4 regions of the Bacillus sp. 1A genome follow, and region 1 is predicted to be linked to each of the others. Evidence: riboswitches for the same ligand, from Rfam matches in the RefSeq annotation. Region 1 holds a riboswitch; each other region holds the start of a gene.
The links. A riboswitch is a leader RNA that binds a small molecule or an ion and turns the genes downstream of it on or off. The one in region 1 is predicted to bind S-adenosylmethionine.
Positions count from the first base shown of each region.

Region 2: linked by a shared signal. The riboswitch ahead of ACUN0F_RS16440 (hypothetical protein) and the one ahead of ACUN0F_RS31625 (cyclase family protein) in region 1 are both predicted to bind S-adenosylmethionine.
Region 3: linked by a shared signal. The riboswitch ahead of ACUN0F_RS20130 (ECF-type riboflavin transporter substrate-binding protein) and the one ahead of ACUN0F_RS31625 (cyclase family protein) in region 1 are both predicted to bind S-adenosylmethionine.
Region 4: linked by a shared signal. The riboswitch ahead of ACUN0F_RS24220 (MFS transporter) and the one ahead of ACUN0F_RS31625 (cyclase family protein) in region 1 are both predicted to bind S-adenosylmethionine.

Region 1 is NZ_JBQYLZ010000001.1:6,179,325-6,185,478, forward strand. It holds gene ACUN0F_RS31605 (MFS transporter) at 1-282, shown strand, start outside; one part of gene ACUN0F_RS31610 (IS3 family transposase) at 336-1,237, opposite strand; one part of gene ACUN0F_RS31610 (IS3 family transposase) at 1,237-1,690, opposite strand; gene ACUN0F_RS31615 (nucleotidyltransferase domain-containing protein) at 1,750-2,532, opposite strand; gene ACUN0F_RS31620 (PRK06851 family protein) at 2,654-3,763, opposite strand; SAM riboswitch class I at 3,913-4,025, shown strand; partial or broken gene ACUN0F_RS31625 (cyclase family protein) at 4,110-4,737, shown strand; gene ACUN0F_RS31630 (hypothetical protein) at 4,765-5,145, opposite strand; partial or broken gene ACUN0F_RS31635 (ATP-binding protein) at 5,370-5,531, opposite strand; gene ACUN0F_RS31640 (S-adenosylmethionine decarboxylase related protein) at 5,741-6,154, opposite strand, start outside.
Region 2 is NZ_JBQYLZ010000001.1:3,228,187-3,234,340, forward strand. It holds gene ACUN0F_RS16420 (ABC transporter ATP-binding protein) at 1-1,429, shown strand, start outside; gene ACUN0F_RS16425 (ECF transporter S component) at 1,402-2,103, shown strand; gene ACUN0F_RS16430 (YwiC-like family protein) at 2,288-3,010, shown strand; gene ACUN0F_RS16435 (hypothetical protein) at 3,043-3,234, opposite strand; SAM riboswitch class I at 3,357-3,455, shown strand; gene ACUN0F_RS16440 (hypothetical protein) at 3,496-3,813, shown strand; gene ACUN0F_RS16445 (SWIM zinc finger family protein) at 4,068-4,457, shown strand; gene ACUN0F_RS16450 (NAD(P)H-dependent oxidoreductase) at 4,481-5,056, shown strand; gene ACUN0F_RS16455 (group-specific protein) at 5,053-5,406, shown strand; gene ACUN0F_RS16460 (short-chain fatty acid transporter) at 5,447-6,154, opposite strand, start outside.
Region 3 is NZ_JBQYLZ010000001.1:3,938,099-3,944,252, reverse strand. It holds gene ACUN0F_RS20140 (macrolide family glycosyltransferase) at 1-772, shown strand, start outside; gene ACUN0F_RS20135 (aspartate/glutamate racemase family protein) at 822-1,502, opposite strand; SAM riboswitch class I at 1,656-1,771, shown strand; gene ACUN0F_RS20130 (ECF-type riboflavin transporter substrate-binding protein) at 1,910-2,458, shown strand; gene ACUN0F_RS20125 (ABC transporter ATP-binding protein) at 2,469-4,172, shown strand; gene ACUN0F_RS20120 (energy-coupling factor transporter transmembrane component T family protein) at 4,165-4,965, shown strand; gene ACUN0F_RS20115 (YjcZ family sporulation protein) at 5,101-5,208, shown strand; gene ACUN0F_RS20110 (sensor histidine kinase) at 5,301-6,154, opposite strand, start outside.
Region 4 is NZ_JBQYLZ010000001.1:4,731,676-4,737,829, reverse strand. It holds gene ACUN0F_RS24225 (DUF4153 domain-containing protein) at 1-800, shown strand, start outside; SAM riboswitch class I at 937-1,042, shown strand; gene ACUN0F_RS24220 (MFS transporter) at 1,173-2,396, shown strand; gene ACUN0F_RS24215 (arsenic resistance protein) at 2,452-3,417, opposite strand; gene ACUN0F_RS24210 (FMN-dependent NADH-azoreductase) at 3,712-4,404, shown strand; gene brnQ (branched-chain amino acid transport system II carrier protein) at 4,639-5,997, shown strand; gene ACUN0F_RS24200 (hypothetical protein) at 6,084-6,154, shown strand, end outside.

The DNA of each region.
Region 1 (6,154 bases):
CCATCTGTTACAATCATTTATCTTTTAATCGGCCTTGCTGGAATTGGATCAGTCGGTATTACTCAAATATTAAATGCATATGTAACACAATACTTCCCATCCCATATCCGAGCTACCTCCTTAGGCTGGGGACTTGGACTTGGCCGAGTTGGTGCGATTGCTGGTCCTATTCTTGTCGGTATTATTATGACAATGCAATATGACTTAGCATGGAATTTTTACTTATTCTCATTCGCGGGTCTTCTTGCAGCTATATCTGTTTTCTTTATTCCTACAAAATAAAAAAAGAGCACAAACTCTGAAGTGACCCCTAAAAATTAGACACGGTTATTTCATTAGGCAGCTTGATCAAAATGAGTCCGGTATTGTACCGGGCTCATTTTTAATTTTGCCTTAATCCGTTTCGTATTATAATAATCTATATATTTTTCTAATTCTATTTTAAAATGCTCAATACATTCAAATTCTTTTATATAGAGGAACTCCGACTTCATAATCCCAAAGAAATTCTCTATTACTGCGTTGTCGTAACAGTTTCCTTTTCGAGACATACTCTGTACGATAGCTCTTGATTCAAGTGTACGGACGTACTGTCTCATTTGATAATGCCATCCTTGATCCGAATGCATCAATAGCTGGTGGTTTTCAGGTAAACGTTCTAATGCTTTCTCTAACATCTCTGAAACAAGCGAATACGTCGGTCTAGAACTAATTGTATAGGTAATAATTTCACCATTATACAAATCTAATACAGGTGATACATACAGTTTTTCTCCAAACAATTTAAACTCTGTGATGTCTGTTACCCATTTTTGATTCGGTGCATCTGCATAAAAATTACGCTCTAAAATATTGGGTGCAATTTTACCGACTTTCCCCTTATAAGATTTATATTTCTTCATGCGCACAACGCACTTTAAGCCAAGCTCTTTCATAATGCGTTGCACCTTCTTGTGATTCACTTTCTGACCACGATTCGTTAATTCATCACGAATGCGACGGTAACCATAACGACCTTCATTCTCCTCATAAATCGCTTTAATCTCCGCTTTCAAATCGGCGTCTACATCTGGGCGATTCATTTTTTTTACTAAATCATAATACGTGCTTCGTGGAATACCAGCTAGCTCCACGAGTGCCTTCACCAAATATTTATGCCTTAATTCATAGACTACTTGCGCTTTATCTTGTTTTGTGATTTTTCCTTGTTTTGAACTAAGGCATTCAACTTTTTTAAGTACTCATTTTCCATTTCAAGCTGTTTAATACGTGCTTCAAGTGCTTCGACTGACCCTTCAGCTAAAGCTTGTTTTAATTGTTTATTTGAATCTTTTTTCATGGATAAACGCCCCTTTTTCTTAGATTGAAGGGCATCAATTCCTTGTGTTTCCAGTTGTTTTTTCCAAACAGAAATCGTTGAAGGGGCAGGAATGTTAAAGATAGCTGCCGTCTCAAATAAGGACATACCGTTTTCAATCATAAAGTTTAGTACGTCTAGTTTAAATTGTTGTGTGTAATTTGTACATCGTTTTAGAAAAGCTTCCACACCATTTTGCTTATATTGGTTTACCCAATTCAAAATGATTGTGCCACTTATACCGATCGCTCTACCCATTTCTCGATAACTTTCATTTCCGTTCAAATAACGTAGAACGATTTGTATTTTTTCATCAGCTGTAAATTTAGCCATAGAAAAACTGCACCTCCAATTGTTAGACTGTGTCTAACAATTGGGGTGCAGTTCAACTCTCACTTGTGCTCTTTTTCGTATACTTCAAACAACATATCTCGAAACAATGTATTTAAACTCTCAATATCGATTCCTGATCCCTTTTCAATTCCTTTTACATATTGCTGATAGTAATGAATTTGTTCTTCTAAAAATTGATTCAACACCTCAATTTTTAATCCAACATCTAATTCAGTACCTGCCTTTTTCTTTATTAACAACTGTTCAATTTCATTTAATACGCTACGTTCTAACGATAATTCTGTAATCAATCGATCGAATTCTACAGGTGGTAAAGTTGTTTTCTCCTCTAGCCACTTACAAGCTAAAATAGGACGCAATACATAAAAGTATTTTTTCAATTTTACGTTCTCACCTTGCAAAAATTCACGATAATTTTTTGAAGCCATATGTAAGTAATGATATATCGTTGCTTTTGGATCAAAGTGCTTATCACTCATTTGCTGAAGCTGTTCTGGAAAATGAGAGTTTTTCGAATAGAAAATCGGTGATCGAATCCATTCGAGTAAAGCTGGGTTTGACTTTGCGAATAACTGTAATGCCTTTTTAATATCCCATCCGCTTATATCTAAATCATCACTAATCGGATACTCAATTACATCTCGTTTATCATGAATTGATAAATACCACTCTACCGGATGCATATAAACAAATCTAACATCATAATCACTATCTTTCGATGGAAATCCCCAAGCACGACTCCCTGATTCCACTGCAAATAAAATTTTCACATCATTCTCTTGTTCAATTCTTGCTAACTCCACTCTAATTTTCTCTCTCATTTCATACCCTCTCCATTTTTTGATTATTTCCTTGGAAATTCGACAAATATACTGCTAATTTTACTACATACTAAAATAGCTGTCAGAAAATTCCCGACAGCCTACTAAAATCCTTTATTTTTTACTTGTTCTTTTCTGTTACACTAACCGCAATTCGTTCAAACTCTTTTTGAATCTCCTCTTTATATGCATCTACTTTTGAAAAATCCATAGCAGCAATATATATTCGTTCTAATTTATCACGAACTGATTTCGCTTTCGCTAAGAAAGACATCGCCTCATTCATTTTCGCTTTATATTGAATCGACACGTCACGAATTTCTGTCGCATACTTCTCATCTGTCCCTGGTGTCACAATCAAGGCATACATATCTATAATTTCATCACCTTCGCGGCTCGGAAAATATTCATGTGGTGCGGTGCTATCAAAAATTGCAAACCCTAATTCTCTTACGATAACCATATCAAGACTATTGGGATCAAATCCACAATGATATACTTCAACTTCAAATCCTTTTTCTTCTGCTGCCTTAGCTAATTTTTTAAGCATTGTTGATTTCCCAGAGCCTGGGCGTCCTTTTATAAAATAACGATGTGGTAATTCCTCTGTTAAATTAGGAACAAAATCAACTGCTCCTTTCGGTGTAGCTGCCCCTAAAAACCGATGTTTCACAAGCGATTGTTTCCCGCCTTTATCTGTAAATAACTTCTGAATCAGCTGATCGGTTAGTTCATTTGCTTTATTAAAATCAATATTATTAATATATATTTTCTCCCACTCATCATGTATAACTAGTGCCTCGTTAAAACAAGCGTAAGCAGTTTGAAAAGCCTTGCTTGCTTCTGAAACAAATCGTTCAATTTCCACCTTCTGCTTTCTTAATTTATTTGAGTCCCAAGCAACCCCTAAATTAATATACTCTTCGACAACTCCTGGCATTTTCGGCTCAATAACATGCGGTGATGTTCCATCAACAATTCCTACTTTTAACTTCGGGATAATTACACCATCAACCGATTTATTATCAGAAGAACAGTGTAAAAATTCAATATCATATCCTTTTTCAACCCACTCACGACCTATTGCTTTGATTAAAGAAGATTTCCCGGTTCCAGGACCACCCTTTAAAATAAATAACCTGTTTAGCCCTTTTAAATTCTCGTCGTATAAATTATGAAATCCTCTAGCTGTATTTCCACCAGCGTAATAATTCAATACATTCCCTGTCACTGCACTCACTCCTTCGCAGCATTCTATTTACATAAGCTACAATATGCGAGCAACTTTATTTGGGTGAATACCTATTTTGTATTGCACGAAAAAAGGAAATGAATTACAATTTAAAAGTAGTGAATATTCAGAAATAAAAACTTAATATGTCTTTATCAAGAGAGGCAGAGGGACCGGCCCTTTGACGCCCAGCAACCTCAGTTTATACAAACTGAATAGGTGCTAATTCCTGCAAAATGCATTGCATTTTGAAAGATAAAACGTAACTATTGTGTGCAAAACTCATCTTTCTTGATTATGAAAGGTGAGTTTTTTTATTTCAAAACATATATTGGAGGTATTAAAAATGAAAGTAATTGACCTATCACAAACATTTGAAAACAATATGTCCCAATTCCCTGGAACACCAAAAATCAATTTAGGAGCCATTACAAGCGTTGAAGAGACAGGCTATCAAGTTACAGATTTTCATTCTGTCGTTCATGTTGGCACGCATTGTGATGCTCCTGCTCATTTCAGGCGCAACGACTATTGATCAATTACCCCTAGATCAATTTGTAGGCGAAGCTGTTCTTATTGATGTAACTCATGTACAAGAACGAAAACTACCTAAAGAAGTATTACACAACGCTGACATAAAAGAAGGTGATATTGTCATTTTCCATTCCAATCTATCTACGAAATGGAATACAGAAGCATATGAGAAAGAAGCTTTTTATCTTTCTGAAGAATTAGCTGAAGAACTAGTTCAATTAAAAGTAAAATCTGTCGGTTTAGATTTCATCTCTCCTGATGAGGTAACGACAGAAACATCGCCAATTCATCACATACTACTTGGGAATAATATTTATTTAATCGAAAACTTAACCAACTTAGATGCAATTAACACGAAACGTTTCTTTTTCTCAGCGGCACCTTTAAAAATTAAAGATAGCGACGGTGCTTTCGCAAGGGCATTCGCTGTAATTTTTTAAACAAACTATAAAAAAAAGCAAAGATCATCATTGACCTTTGCTTCTATTTTTTTTATTTAAACTAAGAAAGAATTGCTCAACACGAGGACGTAACCAAGCTAAATAATCTTTCTCTTTCTTCTTTGTACAAGCTATTTCTTCGCCATCTACCATTCCGACAAGCTCTAGCTCTAACAGTTGCCTCGTAAATGCTAACATATTTATTTCTTCGTCTGGATACTCTTCTTTTAATTTCTCCTCAATTTCCCCCAATAAAAAACCGTCACGCATCATTGCCAATGCATCAATCCAAAGTGGCGGCATTTCATATTTTTCTCCTGTAATTGTATCTTTTACAATATAATTCTTTTGCTCTTTTCGAAATTGAATCGTGTGTAAACATACAGTCGAATTTAATGTTAATTCCATCATACCACCTCTTTCATAATATCTGCATAGAAAAAAGGATGCGCGTGCACCCCTTCTTTCTCTAACACTACCGAACCGTTACATGAATAACAAATCTCATGTCGATATTTTCCTCCATTATAAACGAAGTATTTTATAAAAAAAACCCTTCTTGAAACATTTTATAAAATGTTTATATTTACACAACAAGAACACTTTTCTGAAAAATATTTTTCTCTAGCACATTATGCTGTCGTTAAAAAAATCTCTACTTTCGTTCCAATTCCTACGCTACTTTGAATTGCGATACTTCCTTGATGCTCCTCAATGATTTTATATGTAATCATTAACCCCAGTCCCGTACCATTCTCCTTTGTTTTGTAAAAAGCTTTATCGATTTTCCCTAACAAATCCGTTAATTTTTTTAAATACTTTTAAAGCTTCTCTTTCCTCATATATCAAGCTTTTAAATTTGTTCATATAAATACTCCTCATACTCAATACAAAAGCTCTACATATTATCTCCTTAAATTATAAGTATGAAATTGCTTTCAGGGTAAGATGTAACCTTATCATACGAAAAGGAAGGAGATTTCCCCTTCCTTTTCGTCACAACTTATATCCATCTTACCCGATCATGTAGCAATCCATCCGTAAAGTCATTTCCGCCCACTACAAAATCCTTCATATATAAATTCAAATATTCTCCGTACTTACTCTCTGTATTTAATAATAATTCCTCTACATAATAGGCACCTTGTTTAAAGTTATCGAACAGTAAACTACACAAGCCAGCATAAATTCCGCATCCTACTTGGAAGTAAGTCGCATTCGTTTTATATTTATGAAAAACTTGACTGCTATTCATCACGTTATACATATATGTCTCACTATTTTCATAAACGAGTAATACACCTACTAGATCCTCGCCCGCAATCTCTTCTTCGGCTGGATTAAATACTTTACGATTCCAACTCCATAAATCTTCTACTTGATCTAAGTTCTGTCTAATTACATTAGTCGTATACTC
Region 2 (6,154 bases), 3.0 Mb from region 1:
ACCTGATTTATTATCTGCACAAGAAATTGGTATGGTATTTCAAAATCCAGAAAATCAGCTCGTAATGGATACGGTCATTCAAGAATTAGCATTTTCTTTAGAAAATATCGGGTTACCATCACAGATTATTCAAAAACGAATAGCAGAGCTTATTAGCTTCTTAGGATTTCAAGATTTATTGCACCAATCTGTTCATACGTTATCTGGCGGGCAAAAGCAGCTCGTCAATTTAGCTGCGGTATTAGTTATGCAGCCAAAACTATTATTATTAGATGAACCGACGGCGCAGTTAGATCCCATTGCTGCGAAAGAGTTTTTAGGATTGTTAAAACGTATTAATGAAGAACTTGGAATTACGATCGTTTTAAGTGAACATCGTTTAGATGAGGTGATACCACTTGCAACACGCGTTATTTGTATGAATAATGGTCAAATCGTGTATGATGGCAGCCCTAAAACGGTTATAGCGAACATGTGGGAAGTTGAAAAGTTCCGTCCATTTATTCCGCAAATTCCAAGATTGTTTTTAGAATGGAATGTAGAAGATATTCCGTTTACAGTGCGAGAAGCGCAAATGAAACTGAATAACTTTTCAGAGATATCATATGTGAATGAGCCAGTAGCAAAAAGTGAAAAACACGAAGTTATTTTAAGTGCAGAGCATATTTCGTTTCAATATGAAAAAAATAGTCCACTTATTTTACAAGACTTAACCGTATCGATTGAAAAAGGAAAATGGGTAGCTCTCGTTGGAAAAAACGGTACCGGGAAGTCCACGCTTTTGACGATTTTAGCGGGATTGCAAAAAGCGAGAAGAGGGAAAGTAAAGTGGAATGGGAAAGTGATACATAAAATTGATTCGAAAGAACGATTTAAAAGGATCGGGTATGTATCACAGCATCCGTATTATCATTTTACATTTGATACAGTGTGGGAAGAAGTGTATGAACGTGCACGTGAGTTATACGGAGAACAAGGAAAAGAAATAGCAGAAGATATGTTGAAGAAGTTTTGGTTGTATTCGCTTAAAGAACGCCATCCGCATGATTGTAGCGGGGGAGAGCAACAACTACTTGCGTTATGTACAACGTTATTATCAAAGCCGACTTTATTGTTACTTGATGAACCGACAAAGGGATTAGATCCGTGGAAAAAAGAAAGAGTAGGAGAGCTATTTAGAAAGCTGCAAAAAGAAGGTACAACAATTGTAATGGCAACGCATGATATTGAGTTTGCAGCGAAATACGTTGATCAATGCATGATGTTATTTGACGGAGCAGTTATTATGAATGATGCACCGAAAGAATTTTTTAGTGGAAACTTCTTTTATACAACATCTATTAATCGATTCATTCGAAAAGAATTGCCATATGCATTAACGTGGGAGGATGTGTACGAAGCGTGTCTAAACGATATGTTGCATTCATAATATGTATTTTTGCAGTAATAATAGGCACATTACTCTTTACTACACTTATCATGGACGGTTATTACATGTTAAGTAGTTTGTTTTTATTAGTTGTTATTATGTTACCTTTCTATATCCGCTTTGAAAGAAAGGCTTTTGTTTCACGTGAAATTGTGCTCGTTGCTGTGTTAGCGGCAATTGCAGCAGTTAGCCGTGTACCATTTTCTATTTTACCAAGTGTACAACCGACTTCATTTGTCATTATCGTTTCTGCAATTGTGTTTGGGAGTGAAACTGGTTTTATGATCGGTGCAACAGCGGCTATCGTATCTAACATCTTTTTAGGACAAGGTCCGTGGACGCCGTGGCAAATGTTTTCTTGGGGCATGATTGGTTTTATAGCTGGATTATTACGTAATACATTTTTAATGAAAAAGCTATGGGGAAGACTTCTATACGGATTATTTGTTGGGTTTTTATTTGGCTGGATTATGAACTTATGGGGGCTTCTCGGTTTCATACGTGAGGCAACGTGGGAAGCAGTCGTTTCGTATTATATCGCAAGTTTTTATTTCGATTTGAGTCATGCAATTTCAAATGTTGTTTTCTTACTATTATTTAGTACGTCTTGGATTACGATTCTTACAAGATTTAAAAAGAAATATGGCATATTAGATAAGCATAACACGGCATAGAAAAGCATACTCATATAAGGTAGGGTCGCGACTTACATATTCGTTTGCCTCTTTCATGCTTCTTACATATTGTAAGGAGCATTTTTTATTGTCAAAAAATAGATTCAATATATACCCGTTATTATATAAATTTATTTGTATAATAGTAGGTGAGAACTATTTTCATAAGGGAGGTGTATAGTTAATGAAGTTAGTTATTCCGAAGCAACACGGTGCATGGGCCATGCTCGTTATACCATTTCTATTAAGTGTCATACTTGGGAAACCTACTATGTATCATATTCCATTGTTTTTAGCTTGGTTCTTTATCTATTTAGCTACGTATCCATTTCTTACGTACATAAAGCAAAAACGAAAAAAAGAGTACTTACATGCTGCAATTGTATATTTTATCATCGCGTTCGTATTTGGAATGATTTCTCTATTATATGAACGGCGCATTCTTTTATTCGTAGTATTCATGATTCCATTATTTATTGTAAATATGTATTACGCTCGTCAAAAAAATGAAAGAGCATTACTAAATGATATTAGTGCGATTATTGTTTTCTGTATTGGTGGTTTAGTTAGTTATTATTTTTCAATGAAACTTATAGATAAAACAGCATTATTTATTGCGCTTATTTCATTTTTATATTTTTTAGGAAGTACATTTTATGTAAAAACGATGATTCGCGAGAAAAATAACCCGAAGTATCGTCTTATATCATGGGGGTATCATATTATATTAACAATCATTGTATTTGCTATCAATCCGTGGTGTTCTCTTATTTTTATACCGAGTGTCATTCGAGCAATTATGTTATATGGCAAAAAAATTTCTATTATAAAAGTAGGGGTTTTAGAAATTGCTAATTCTGTATATTTTTTAATTATAACGGTAATAATTATGAAGTATGCCATTTGAAAAAACTTCCCACCTTATGATGGGAAGTTTTTTCAATCTTGTTCTAAAATATGAACCGTGTAATCACAGCGTTGAATAGCTTGTTCGATCGCATAAAGTGATTGTTCAATACGAGCGCGATTAAAATCTTTTTCAACAGTCTGTAGCGCTTCTTCTAAACAATGTTTTGCTTCTTGTAATGATTGAAAAGAATTTTGGACATATCCGCGAGCATTTTCGTGCATTTCATAATCCTCCTTGCATATTTATATATGTATAGTATGAACAGTAAGGAACAAAATATAATTTGTTATATTTATTTGACAATTAGAATGAAATTACGTATAGTAAGAATTAAGTGAATATTTTCTTATCCAGAGAGGTGGAGGGACTGGCCCGATGAAACCCAGCAACCGCGATGCAGGTGCTAATTCCAGCAGAACATATTTGTTCTGGGAGATAAGACGAAGATATATACGTAACTTCTTCTTATCGGAGAGGTTTTTTTGTTGCAAAAAAACCGATTACGAAAATTTATATTAAGAAGAAAGGGGTTGCGAAGTACTGTGACACTCGAAAAATACGTAAAACTGCGTAGTACAGTTTATGAATATATGATAGAGCAAGATAAGCCAATATCATTGTTAGATATTCAAGAACATATCGTTTCGCATCATGAAGGAAAATTCACGAAAAAGATGTTACATCAATTTTATTTATCAAGACTATTAGATGAACTGAAACTGGATGGGAAAATTACATTAGCTGATGAATATCTCTATACTGAAAAAGGGGTATTTTATAAGGCGGGAAAAGGGAGCTAAGCTCTCTTTTTTTTGAAGTATGTAGAGTAAAAGACTGCTTAAGCAGCCTGATACAAGGGAATGGTGTTGAGTGTGTAGTGTCAAAGATTGAATGTGCCTGAAAGAGGCACTTCATATCGGCTGCAAATGAAAAGAGACACCTCCGCCGAATAGGTGTCAGTCGTTTTGTCATATAGACTTGCTATTTGACAGTTATTAGAATAACATGCAGGGGTTGTGGAAGTCAAAAGGGAATTAAAGGAAGAGGTGTTGTTATGTACGCTTACTTACTAAATGATATAACGAAATGGATTCCGAAATACATTGTAGATAGAGGATACGAATATTATGAAGATGGACATGTAGAAGAGGTTGAAATACATGATAAGAAAGTTTTTGCTTTTGTTACTGGAAATGCAGGAAACTATGAAGTAATGATTGATCTTGAAAATTTTACAGAAAGTAGCTGCGAGTGTCCATATGAGAATTATTGTAAGCATATGGCGGCAGTTGTTTATGATATTCAAGATGCTGGTGAGAGTACGTTGAAAGAGAAACTGAAAGATTTAGACAAGGAAGAATTACTTATCGTATTAAATCGTTTATTACAAAGTTCGAAAAACGTACAAATTGTAGAGAAGATGTTAAAGAAGGGGAAACTTTAACTTATAGAGGGAGTTGTTATGTAGTGAATGCACTAATTGTATACGCCCATCCTAGTCCTTCCAGTTTTAATGCGGCGATATTAAAGCATGTGCAAAAAGGATTACAAGAAACAAATCATTCGGTTACGGTACTTGATTTATATAAGGAACAATTTGATCCAGTCCTTGTATTTAATGAAGAGAAGAAAAGACGTGATTTAGTAAATGAGGAAGAGACAGCGCGATATAGAAAATTAGTAGAAGAGGCAGATACGCTTCTCTTCATCTATCCGATATGGTGGTGGGGGATGCCTGCTATTTTAAAAGGATTTATTGATCGCATTTTCGTAGCTGGATTTGCTTATAAATATGAAGGTGCCCTGCCGAAAGGATTATTGAACGGAAAGAAAGCGTGGGTTATTAATACGTTGGACTCGCCTTTATGGTACGTCGCATTATTATACCGATCAGCAGATTGGATTATGATGAAGAGAGGTATTTTACGTTTTTGCGGTATTCGCGATATAAAACGGTCAGTTTTCCAATCAGTGAAAACGAGTAAACTAGAGAAGCGGGAAAAATGGTTAGTACAAATAGAAGAAAAGGCTCGTACATTATGAATGAAATCGATCGTATTCTAAACTGTTGTGGGTATGATAACGAACTTTTGCGAACGTATATTACGTGTTTACTTCAATTGAAAAAATGTAGCGAAACATTTCAACAAATGACGATTCAATTAAGAAATGATTATCTAATAAGAGGGATTTGTGAAAGAGAAGTTGATGAGGTGGTAAGAGGAAGTAAAGAATATGAAACATATTTTCTTCCTAAAGCGTTACAGTGGAATTTCCTTAAGAAAAATCCACATTTAATTGAAAAAGTATGTGAAGATTTTTTTGCATGTGAGGCGTTATATCTTACGGAGATAGAGTGGAAGACCGTGATAAATTGCACGGGAAATAAGTGATTTATTATGTAAAAAAGCTAGCATAAAACTAGCTTTTCGTTTAAATAAATAAGAAACATAGACTAATGATGAATCCTGCATATAGTAAGTTCACAACGCAAAATCCCATAATATCACGAGCACCTAAACCAGCTATCGCTAATGCCGGTAATGCCCAGAATGGTTGAATTAAATTCGTCCAAGCATCGCCCCACGCAATTGCCATTGCTGTTTTTGCTGCAGGTACACCAAGTTCAGCACCAGCTGGAATCATAATAGGTGCTTGTACAGCCCATTGGCCGCCGCCAGATGGAACGAAAATATTAACGATGCCAGCACTTAAAAAGGTAAAGAGAGGGAAAGTCGTTTCGTTTGAAATGCTAATAAAGAAATTCGAAATAGCTCCTCCAAGTGAAAGTCCTTCACCATTAGCTCCAATCATCATTCCCATAATTCCTGCATAAAACGGAAATTGAAGTAAAATACCAGAAGCACTTTTTGTAGAATCTGAAAAAGCGCGTATATATTGAATCGGAGTACGATGGAAAATAAGCCCAGCAATTAATAACATAAAAATAACGATATCGAGAGTAAGGTTAAAGCCTTTCGTATAAAAGTAATTGAAAATATAAATGAGACCTAACAAGCCAACGCAAAGTGTAATAATGATGCTATTTTCCATTTTTTCAGCGAACGTATTGTTTCCTACTTCTTGAGCGGCAGCTTCTTCATGGAATACGCTAGGATCTACAGTTATCGTATGTTTTTC
Region 3 (6,154 bases), 2.2 Mb from region 1:
ATTACCTTTTCATCCAAATGCAGAAATACCATTCCAACCTGATAAAATTTCTGAACAGTTACTATATCAAATGGAACATGAATTTGGAGTAACGCCTAAAAATAATCTTCAATTTATGCATAACAAGGGAGATATTACTCTTGTGTACACAAGTCGCTATTTTCAACCTAATAGCGATTTATTTGGAAGAAATAACATTTTTATTGGTCCTAGTATTTCAAATCGTAAAACAAATGTAGAGTTTCCACTTGAATTGCTTAAAGGTAAAGAAGTTATATATATTTCAATGGGGACACTGCTTGAAGGGCTTGAACCATTCTTTAATACGTGCATTGATACTTTCTCGGATTTTGATGGAATAGTTGTAATGGCAATTGGTGATAGAAATGATCGTTCTAAAATTAAGAAAGCGCCAGACAATTTTATAATTGCTTCATACGTACCCCAATCAGAAATATTAAGTGAAGCAGATGTTTTTATTACACATGGCGGCATGAACAGCGTACACGATGCTATTTATTTTAATGTTCCATTTGTCATTATTCCACATGATAAAGACCAACCAATGATAGCGCAAAGATTAACTGAACTTGAAGCAGCACATCGGTTATTGAAAGAGAATGTTAATGTGCAAACGTTAAAAGAAGCGGTAACAGATGTTCTTTCAAATAAAAAGTATAAGCATGGTATACGAAAACTGAATGATAGTTTTTTAGAATGTGGTGGTTCAAAAGAAGCAATTGCAGTGATTACATCTCTTTTAAATAAATAGTTTAGACAATATAAAAGCATAGAGGCACTACCTTTATGCTTTTATATTATTATACTGCAAACTGCACAGCAGTATTTGCATGTAAAAAAGCGGTATCAAAAACAGGTACAGTAAGGTCGTTTTGGGAAATGAGTAATGGTATTTCAGTGCAGCCTAGCAATATACCTTCTGCGCCATTTTGAATTAATGAGTTTGTGATTTGTAAAAGTTTTTCTTTTGATGTTTTTGAAATAATTCCTTTACTTAATTCATTTAAAATAACATGATGAATAAAATTTCTTTCCTCTTCAGTTGGGATGATTGTCTCAATATTAAAATTTGCTAGACGTGATTTATAGAAGTCTTGTTCCATCGTTTGTTTCGTACCCAATAGTCCGATACGCTTTATATTCTGTTCTACCATTTCTTTAGCACTTACATCACCAATGTGAAGAAGTGGAATAGATATTGCATTTTCTACTTCTTCAGCAAATAAATGGACCGTATTGGAACACATTAATAAACAATCAGCTCCGGATTTTTCAACCTTTTTTGCAACTGTGACTAATTCGTTTTTCACTTCTTCATATTGATGATTTTGTAATAAAGTAGTTACTTCACCAAAGTCCATGCTATATAAAACAAGCTTCGCATTTTGATCATATTGAGAGAGTGTAAGTGTATTAATATGTTTATAGTATAACGATGTAGATTCCCAACTTAGTCCACCAATTAAACCGATTACTTTCATCGTACATTCCTCCCGTAACTATTTTGAATTCATTATTTCACAATTCCGATAAGAATACAATGATTTAAATGTACCGTTAAACGAAAAATAAAAATAATTAGAAAAGTGTTGAAATTTATACTTATTAGTGCCATAATACGAATTACAAATTAATACTTATCCAGAGAGGTGGAGGGAACGGCCCTATGAAACCTCAGCAACCCCTATATAAATTTATAGGAAGGTGCTAATTCCGCAGAGGACACGATGTGTTTTTTGGAAGATAAGAGGATTCTTGAACGTGAAGAAAATGACCTCTTATGTAAGGGGTCATTTTTTGTTGTATAGAAAGGGAGTGTCGATGCATAATTCATTTTCAAAATAAATATAGAGTAATAAAAGTTGACTAATACGGGAGGGGGATTGTAATGAACAAATTATCAACAAAGTTAGTAGTAGCAATCGGAATTGGAGCAGCATTATACGGGATATTAGGACTTTGGGGATTTTCTATTGCACCCAATACATTTATTAAACCTGCATTAGCTATTTTAACCGTTTTTGGAGCGTTATTTGGTCCAGTGGCAGGACTTTTAATAGGACTTATCGGTCATACCGTAACAGATACAATCGCTGGTTGGGGTATTTGGTGGGGTTGGGTTATTAGTTCAGGCATTATCGGCTTTGCAATGGGCCTCATTCAAAAAAGAGTTAGCTTTAGTGTGAAAAACGGGACGTATAATAAGCGGGATATTTCTTATTTAGCCATTACTGGGTTAATTGGTATTGTCATTGCTATTATATTTGCTGGGGCATTCGATGTTATTGTGATGGGAGAACCATTTGACAAAATTGTTATACAAGTATTAGGAGCAACAATTGCTGATGTTATTGTATTTTTAGTTCTTGGATTGCCAATTACAATAGGTCTAGCTAAATCTAATAAGAAACATACACATTTAAAAATTGAAAAGTAGGGATGTTAACATGCAACCAATCATTTCTTTTGAACAATTCAGCTTTCAATATGAACATGCTGCGCAGCCTACTGTAAAAGACATTACATTTCATATATACCCTGGAGAAAAAGTACTAATTGCTGGACGGAGTGGTTCAGGGAAGTCAACGTTAGCTCATTGTATAAATGGGCTAATCCCCTTTTCTTATGAAGGGATTAGTACTGGTAATATTTTAATTGCCGGAAAAGACCCGAGGAAAGAGAGTGTTTTTGAACTGAGTAAACAGGTAGGAACAATTTTGCAAGATCAAGATGCTCAATTTATTGGTCTTACAGTAGAAGAGGACGTAGCTTTTTATTTAGAAAATGAATGTGTAAATCAAGATGATATGAAAAAGATTGTTTCGGACTCATTAAAAAAGGTAAAGATGCATGCTTTTCATAAACAAAGTCCACATGAATTATCAGGAGGGCAAAAACAAACTGTTTCTTTAGCAGGTTTGTTAACAACAAATGCTGATATATTATTGTTCGATGAACCGTTAGCAAATTTAGATTCAGCAAGTAGTTTACATACGATAGAACTTATTAAAGGCATACATAAACAATATAATAAAACAATTGTAATTATTGAACATCGAATAGAAGAAATGTTAAACCTGGATTTAGATAAAATCATTTTAATGAATGAAGGGGAAATTGTTGCGATAGGGACACCAGAAGAGATTTTAGCGTCAAATATATTACCATCTATCGGCTTAAGAGAGCCTATGTACGTAGAAGTATTAAAGAAATTGCCGTTTGATGGTAATAATGACGTAATATATTACCCGCTTGAAAATCTTCAAAGAGAAAGTGTTCGTAGCGTAATAGATGAGTGGATGGAGAAGCAAGTTTCTTTTAAAGGTACTCCTACAAAAAAAGAATTATTGAAAGTAGAGAATTTGTCATTCTCCTATCCTAATAAACAAAAAGTATTGGACAATGTAAATTTCTCTATATATGAAGGTGAAATTGTAGCACTTTTGGGCCATAATGGAGCCGGTAAATCAACATTAGCTCATAGTCTTATAGGCATAAACAAAACAAAAAATGATAGGATTGTATTTGATGAAGTAAATATCAATTCTTGGTCTATTCGTAAACGTGGTGAGGTTATATGTTATGTGATGCAAAATCCAAATCAGATGATTACACAACCTACTGTTATAGAAGAGGTTTCATTTTCATTAAAATTAAAAAAGGTTTCAAAGGAAGAAATTAAGCTTAGAGCGGAAGAAACATTAAAACTTTGTGGTTTGTATCCATTTCGAAATTGGCCAATTCAGGCATTAAGTTATGGACAAAAGAAGAGAGTAACGATTGCATCTGTACTAATAGCAAATCCGAAACTTATCATATTAGATGAACCGACAGCGGGACAAGATTATTATCATTATAAACAGTTTATGTCGTTTATTAGAAAACTAGCTGTAAAGGGAATATCTTTTATTTTTATCACACATGATATGAATCTCGCTTTAGAATATGCAGACAGAGCGATTGTTCTAGATGAAGGGGAAATTATTGCGAATAATTCCGCGTGCGTTGTATTAGGGGATACAGAAACGTTACAAAGGGCGAACCTAAGGGAAAGTTCTTTATTCAAACTAGTTAAATTTAGTGGAATTTCATATCCTGAAAGGTTTATGGAACATTATTTTGAGGATATTAGGAGGGAGGAAGGTGTATAGTACATATTTTCATCGCATGGATGAAGCAGTGAAATTGTTGTTATTTATTTTTTGTATGACACTTACTTTTTTGTTTTTTGATTTTCGTATATTGCTATTTGTATTTATGATTGGATGTATCGGACTTCTAGTTGCTAAAATCCCATTTCGTAAAATTTGCCTTGTTTTTACTGTTATATTTACATTTAGTTTATTAAATTCTGTCATGATTTTATTTATTACACCAACTCATGGATCTGAATTAACCGAATCATATACTTCGTTTTTACATATTGGATATGCAACAATTACATATGAAACATTATTTTATGCAGCTACACTTTCATTAAAATATTTTACGTTATTACCATTTACACTTATTTTTATATATACGACTGATCCAAGCAAATTTGTGAGTAGCTTAAGTAAATTTCGAATTCATTATAAGATTACATATGCAATAAATATTGCATTACGTTACATACCTGATATTCAGTCCGAATATAAAGTTATTAAACATGCACAAGAGACGAGAGGAGTAGCTTTTGAAAAAGGAGAAGCAAGTTTATGGATTCGTATGAAAAACCGTGTCTTAATTTTTTGGCCTTTAATTATTCATTCACTAGATAGAATCGATACAGTTTCAAATGCAATGGATTTAAGAGGATTTGGAAAGAAGAATACACGAACGTGGTTTTATACAAATAAAGCGAAAAGCGGGGATTTCATTGCTTTATTTGTAGGTATTTTTATTTTCATTGTTGCAGTGTATTTAAAGTTACATGTATTTCAAAACTTTTGGTATCCATTTTAAAGCACTCTCAAATGAGTGCTTTTACTTATTTTTATGTGGACATGCTCAAAAAAGGGATATTTACATAATGTATAATACGAACCAGTTAAAATGATCAACTACCTATTAGTTTTCAAACCAAAAGGAGGAGAAAATATGAGTTACGGTGGTTCTTGTGGTTTTGGTGGAGGTTTCGCGTTATTAGTTGTGTTATTTATTTTATTAATTATCGTTGGATGCAGCTGCTGGGGCGGAGGGTACTAATTTCTAATTAGTCTCCACAAATGTAAACTTAAAAAACATAGAAGATACTTATGTATCGAAACAAATAAAAAAGGAGCAATTATGCTCCTTTTTTATTTGTTTTCAGATGAGTTCATATTACATCTCGGCAATGTAATTGTCAAAGTTGTACCTTTATTAATAACGCTTCGGATTTTCAAACTACCTTGCATCGTTTCAATGATCTTAACAGCAACCATTGTACCTAAACCTGTACCTTTTGTTTTTGTACTAAAATATGGTTCACCAAATCGATTTACTTGCTCTTGTGACATACCAATTCCGCTATCCTCAATTCGAATAATAACTTTATTATTACTAATAGATGAGGAGATATGTAAAGTACCACCATTAGGCATTGCTTCAATCCCATTTTTTATTAAGTTTAAAAAACATTGTTGAAAGTGCTGTTTATTGCCTACAATTGTTGCTGTGGAAAAATCTTTTGTAATATGTATTGTATTCATATTGCATAATGGTAAGATCATATTAATAACTCGGTTCAACTCTTGTTCTACTGAAATATGATCTGATTTTTCTGAAGCAGGTTTGGCAAACGTTAAATAATCATCAATAATTCCTTGTGCACGATGTAACTCTTCAAGTATATGTTCAATATACTCATCTCTTGATTCTGGAGTTAAATTAGGTGTTTTTAAAAGTTGAGTAAATCCTTTTACGACAGTTAAGGGGTTTCTTACTTCGTGCGATATACTAGCAGCAAGTTGGCTAACAATCTCCATTTTTTCCATTTTAATCATCTTCGATCGCATACATACTGCATCTTTTAAAACTTCATTAAAATAAATGCCAAACAACATCAAAATGGTTGGTAATATTATGAAATAAATGATGTACAAATTATTTACTTCAAAATCTGATAAAGTTAATACAATTACAGTTGTAAATATTGCTAGAAAAAATGTTA
Region 4 (6,154 bases), 1.4 Mb from region 1:
TCCTTGCTTATTTACATTTTCCTATAATGTTATGGGTTTTAGTAGGGATTGCGTTTACAGGAAATGAATATTCAAAAGGTAGTACAAGATTAGCTTATATTAAATTTAATTTAGAATATTGTCTTCTCTACGCGAGTATGGCCGTGAGCGGAATGGTATTAGCAGTATTCACCATGAAGTTATTTAGCTTCGTTGACTTGGATATAGGAGAATTCTATTTTAGTAATGTTGTGTTATTTGGTGCTGCTGCTCTCGCTATTGTGGCTGCATATTTAGTATCAATGAATCTTAAACTTGCTAAAAATATTACACCATACATATCTAAAATTTTTAGTCCTCTTGTCCTAATCACATTGTTGATCTATCTTATAACAGTTATATGGGTCGGGAAAAATCCGTTCTTGGACCGCAATTTCTTAATGGTCTTCAACGGAATACTCCTTGGCGTATTGGCCGTTACCATATTTTCTATCGTTGAGAGTGACTCAGATGAGAAAAAGAACATTTCAGATTATATCAATTTTGCCTTAATTGTTCTGGCACTTATTATTGACACTGTGGCTTTGTCAGCCATCATATTCAGACTTTCTTCTTACGGGATTACACCTAATAGACTTGCTGTTTTAGGGGTAAACATACTGATCTGGGCAAATTTAATTTGGATTATGTTTTCCTATATGCGTTTCTTGCAAAACAAATCAGGACCAACAGCTATCCAAGATGCCGTTACGAAGTATTTACCAATTTACGGACTTTGGGCAGCTTTCGTTATGTTTACGTTTCCTTTAATTTTTAATTAGTAAGGAACTGTTAATGTAACGAAAAGTCAATCTTCCGTAACGTATAATATCAGCTTATTTTTATTTTAGATATGGAAAAATATGTTGAAAATATTTTGGCGTAATATATAATAAATTTAGATAATTGTATAAAAACTTCTTATTAAGAGAGGTGGAGGGACTGGCCCTTCGAAGCCTCAGCAACCTTATGTGATATAAAGGTGCTAAATCCTGTAGGATCTAAAAGTCCTAATAGATAAGAAAATAGGTATAAGTAAACCTTCTTCTTATTTTGAAGAAGGTTTTTTTGTCATTTAAATAGAGAATTAGAAAGGTAGTGATACAGAAGAGAAAGAATCAAAGAAAATATAGAAGGAGAAACCGGAGGGCATAGTGAATAATCAAGTTGGGGGTTTAAAAGAGGATAGCGCTAGTAATAGTATTTGGAGCAATAAAATTTTTTCGTATTTTTTCTTAGCAAGTTGCATTTCTTTAATAGGTAATTCTATGGTTACGCTCGTTTTACCGTTATGGGTAATGAAATTGACGAACTCTCCATTACTTGTTTCTGGGATAAACGTTGCAATTGCAATGGCGGCGATTTTGTTTGCACCTGTAACAGGGACGTTAGCAGATCGAATGTCGAGAAGGAAGCTTATGATAATTGCAGATGTTATGAGATGTATCGTTATGATTTGTGTTGCGGTAATAGCATTTTATAATAAAATGTTGTACATTCCGTTACTACTGTTACTTATTATACGTTCAATTGGGAGTGCTTTATTTACTCCAGCTTCAAATGCAGCATTAGTAACATATGTGGAAGAAAAGCATGTTCAACAGGCGATTACGCTGAGACAAATCTCAATACAAATCATATCGGTAGCCATTCCTTTAATGGCTAGCTTTTTAATTAGTATTTTTAATTTTCATGGAGTATTTATGTTAGATGCAATTACATTTTTTATATCATTTTTAATTTTAATGAAAATTAAATTTCCACGTGAATTAAAAGGAGAAAAGAAAAAGCCTTTTTATGAAGACTTTAAAGAGGGGTTCTCACTTTTAAAAAGTAATCAATCATTGAAAATGTTGCTTATGAGCGCTGCAATCATTAATTTGCTTGGAGCGGCGTGTATGCTATCACTGCAAGTAATCGTTGTTAGAGAAATGGATCTTTCTATGCAGTGGTATAGTATAGTTTTTGCGGCATCACCGATAGGAATTTTAATTGGGGCATTAATTACTAAAAAGATTCGTACATATAAAACGATTACAACTGCTTTTATATGTACTGCTATTATGGGAATTTTTAATGCTGCAATGGGTACGACGTTAAATCCGGTATTATTTTCTGTTTATTATTTTCTGTCAGGAATTGCATTTGGGGTAAGTAATATATATTTTGGAGTGTTGTATAGAAAGTTAATTCCAAATGAAGTGCAAGGAAGATTTTTCGGTTTTTTAAGTTCGTTATTATTAGTATCTACTCCAGTTGGAATTGCAATAACAGGATATTTCTTAGAGTCAATTTCAGCTTCTATTTTATTTATTATAATTGGTATTATTACGTTTTTAGTTTCGGTTATTTCATTTGTAATGATAAATAAGAAATAAGTGTTGTATGAGATTTTTCAATAATAAAAAACGTCCTATAGCAGGACGTTTTTTATTATGTATATTGCTGTTTTTTCTTAATAAGTAATAACACTTGTGAAACACAAGCAAGTACCGGTAACTCAATCAACGGTCCGATAACGAGTGCAAGTGCGATAAGAGGTTCGTCTGGAAAAGCAGTTACAGCAATAGCAAGTGCAACAGGTGAGTTTCTTGCTAATGTTGTTAAGCTTAGACTTACTGTATCTTTATAAGATAAACGCATCATGCGTCCGATAAATTGTCCTAGTAAAAAATTAATGATAAAGAACAATAGAATAGGAATGAGTAATAGTAAAACGACATTCATATTTTGTAGTAAATATTTACCTTGTGATGCAAACATCGCTACGATTGCTAAACTTAAAAATAAGATTTGAGCAGAGCTGAAAAACGGAATGAGTTTATTCTCGAGTGTTTTAGTTTTTTTCAGTATATTCATAATGAATTTTGTAGCGTGTGCAAGTACAAATGGTAAGACGATTACGATAACAATACTTTCTACTAAAACAGAAACAGCTACAGTCTTCATGACACCAGCAAATAAAAATAAATAAATGGGAAGGAGTAGTACTTGCAATATTAAATTTACAGGCAAAATTGCAGTAGAAAGTGCTACATTTCCTTTCGCAATTTCAGTAAAGATTAAGTACCAATCTGTACATGGAGTAACCATTAACATAATAAATCCAACCCAAAGTGCTGGATGATTTGAAAGAAATAGTGCACCTAACCCCCAAGCGAGTAAAGGTGTCCATACAAAATTAATGGTAAGGCTCGTTCCAGCGAATTTTAAATTACGGAATCCATTTTTTATTTCTTTCAATGGAGTGCTGAGGAATAATCCATACAGCATAAAAAATAAGAAGGGGACAATAAATTGCTCTGAATACATATGTATCAAATTAAATTGTCCGAGTACGATGCCGCATGTAACAGCAAAAAGAATAATAAAAGTTTGAATCTTTTCTATAGTGCTCATGAGTAAATCCTTTCTAAATATGAATGGCCCTCTTTGTATTCATTATACAAATAATAAAGTTATAATGGGTGTTTTAATTGTATTGGCGCTATTACTTTTAATTCGAGATATTATTTTTTATTTAAAGTTACTTGACTAAAGTAAGTGTGTGTATTACAATCACTTACATAAGGTAATTAGATAACAAAAAGTTCGCAATATCTTTACTTAAGGCATCAATTGGAACTTTTTATTAGAATAAGAATTTTTATGATGATGAATAATGAATATGACAAGAAAGCTTAGGTGAAGAAAATGGGGTTATTTAGCTCATTATTTGGTAAAAAAGAAGAAAATACAAAAGTAGAGGGGAATAAAACAATGTCAAAAGTATTATTTGTAAAAGCAAACGATCGTCCAGCGGAGCAAGCAATTAGTTCAAAAATGTATGAAACGTTTGTAAGTACTTATAAAGAAGCTAATCCGAATACAGAAATTGCAGAGTTAGATTTATTTGCATTAGATCTTCCTTATTACGGAAATATCGCTATTTCAGGTGGATACAAACGTAGTCAAGGTATGGAGTTAACAGCTGAAGAAGAGAAGGCTGTAGCAACGGTAGATCAATATTTAAATCAGTTTTTAGAAGCTGATAAAGTTGTATTTGCGTTCCCACTATGGAACTTCACAGTGCCAGCGCCATTAATTACGTATATTTCATATTTATCTCAAGCTGGAAAAACATTTAAATATACAGCAAATGGTCCAGAAGGTTTAGCTGGGGATAAGAAAGTCGTTGTATTAGGTGCGCGTGGTTCAGATTACTCTTCAGAACAAATGGCTCCTATGGAAATGGCAGTTAATTATGTAACGAATGTGCTTGGCTTCTGGGGGATTACAAATCCAGAGACTGTTGTAATTGAAGGGCACAATCAATATCCAGATCGTTCACAACAAATTGTTGAAGAAGGTTTAGAGAACGTTAAAAAAGTAGCGGCGAAATTTTAATTGATAGTAAATGCAAAAAACCAACATGGATGACCATGTTGGTTTTTTAGTCTATTTCTATGTTAAAAAATGTATATTTATAAAATAAAAGAAAAGTTTGAAAATAGTATTGCAAAATATTATATAGCAAACTATAATGAGTTCAAGAATAGTTAATAGTTGAATTGAAAATTCAGAAAATTCAATTAGTTAAAAATGGAAATGAGATAAAAGGATTGGAATGGAGGTTATATTATGACGAATAAAGTACCGTTTTCGTTCATAGTAGTTATTGGTTTAATGTTATTCGCACTATTTTTTGGAGCAGGAAATTTAATATTCCCGGCAATGCTTGGTCAATCGGCAGGAGAGAATGTATGGATTGCTAACGCTGGATTTTTAGTAACAGGTGTAGGTTTACCGTTGCTAGGAGTATTAGCATTTGGTATTTCAGGTAAAGAGGATTTACAATCGTTAGCAAGCCGTGTGCATCCAGTATTCGGAATTGTATTTACAACAGTTTTATATTTAGCAATTGGTCCGTTATTCGCTATTCCGAGAACAGGCAGCGTTTCTTATGAAATTGGTATTAAGCCGTTCGTGCCAGAAGATTTCAGTTCTACAGCACTTATTCTTTTTACAATTGTATTCTTTAGCATTACTTGTTTTTTTTCGCTAAATCCCGCGAAAATTGTCGATATTGTAGGAAAAATCTTAACGCCAATTAAATTAACGTTCATTGGAATTTTAGTAGTATTTGCTTTTATTCATCCAATGGGAGAAATGCAAGCACCTGCAGAGGCGTATACATCACATGCATTCTTTAAAGGGTTCCAAGAAGGTTACTTAACAATGGATACGTTAGCATCATTCGTATTTGGTATTATCATCATAAATGCGATTAAAGAAAAGGGTGCAAAAACAAAAAAAGATATTATGATTGTTTGTGCAAAAGCAACATTGATTGCTGCATCTATTTTAGCAATAATCTATTCAGCACTTTCATTTATGGGAGCTTCAAGTGTTGCAAAACTTGGTCATTTAGATAACGGTGGTGCAGTATTAGCAAAAGTTTCAAACTATTATTTCGGGGCATACGGCGGAATTATATTAGGGATTATGGTTATAGCAGCATGTTTAACTACTAGTGTTGGACTAGTCTCAGCGTGTTCTTCATTTTTCCATAAGCTATTCCCGAGGATTTCATATAAGAAGATTGCAATTGTATTATCAGTGTTCAGTGCAGTTGTTGCGAATGTAGGTTTAACACAATTAATCGCAATTTCTGTTCCAGTATTAATCGCAATTTATCCATTAGCAATCGTATTAATTTTCCTAACACTACTTCATCCATTATTTAAAGGACGAGCAGAAGTGTATCAAGGCAGCTTATTAGTAACATTTATTGTAAGTATGTTTGATGGATTAAATGCAGCTGGTATGAAATTAGCAGTAGTGAACGATATTCTTACTAAGTTACTTCCAATGCATGAAGTTGGATTGGGTTGGATTTTACCAGCACTTATTGGTGGATTGATCGGATACGGCATTAGCATTATGAAAGCAAAAAATCAAGTTCGATCAGCAGCTAGTACGAATAAGAAAATAAGTTAAATGAAAAAAGTTATAGAATTTGTTTCTATAACTTTTTTTGTTACTATTGATAAGGATAGAAAAAATAAAGTAGTAGGGGAAATATAATGAAAAAAACAATTGATCATATCGGCATCGCAGTTCGAGATATAGATAGTACGATACGTTTTTATGAAAA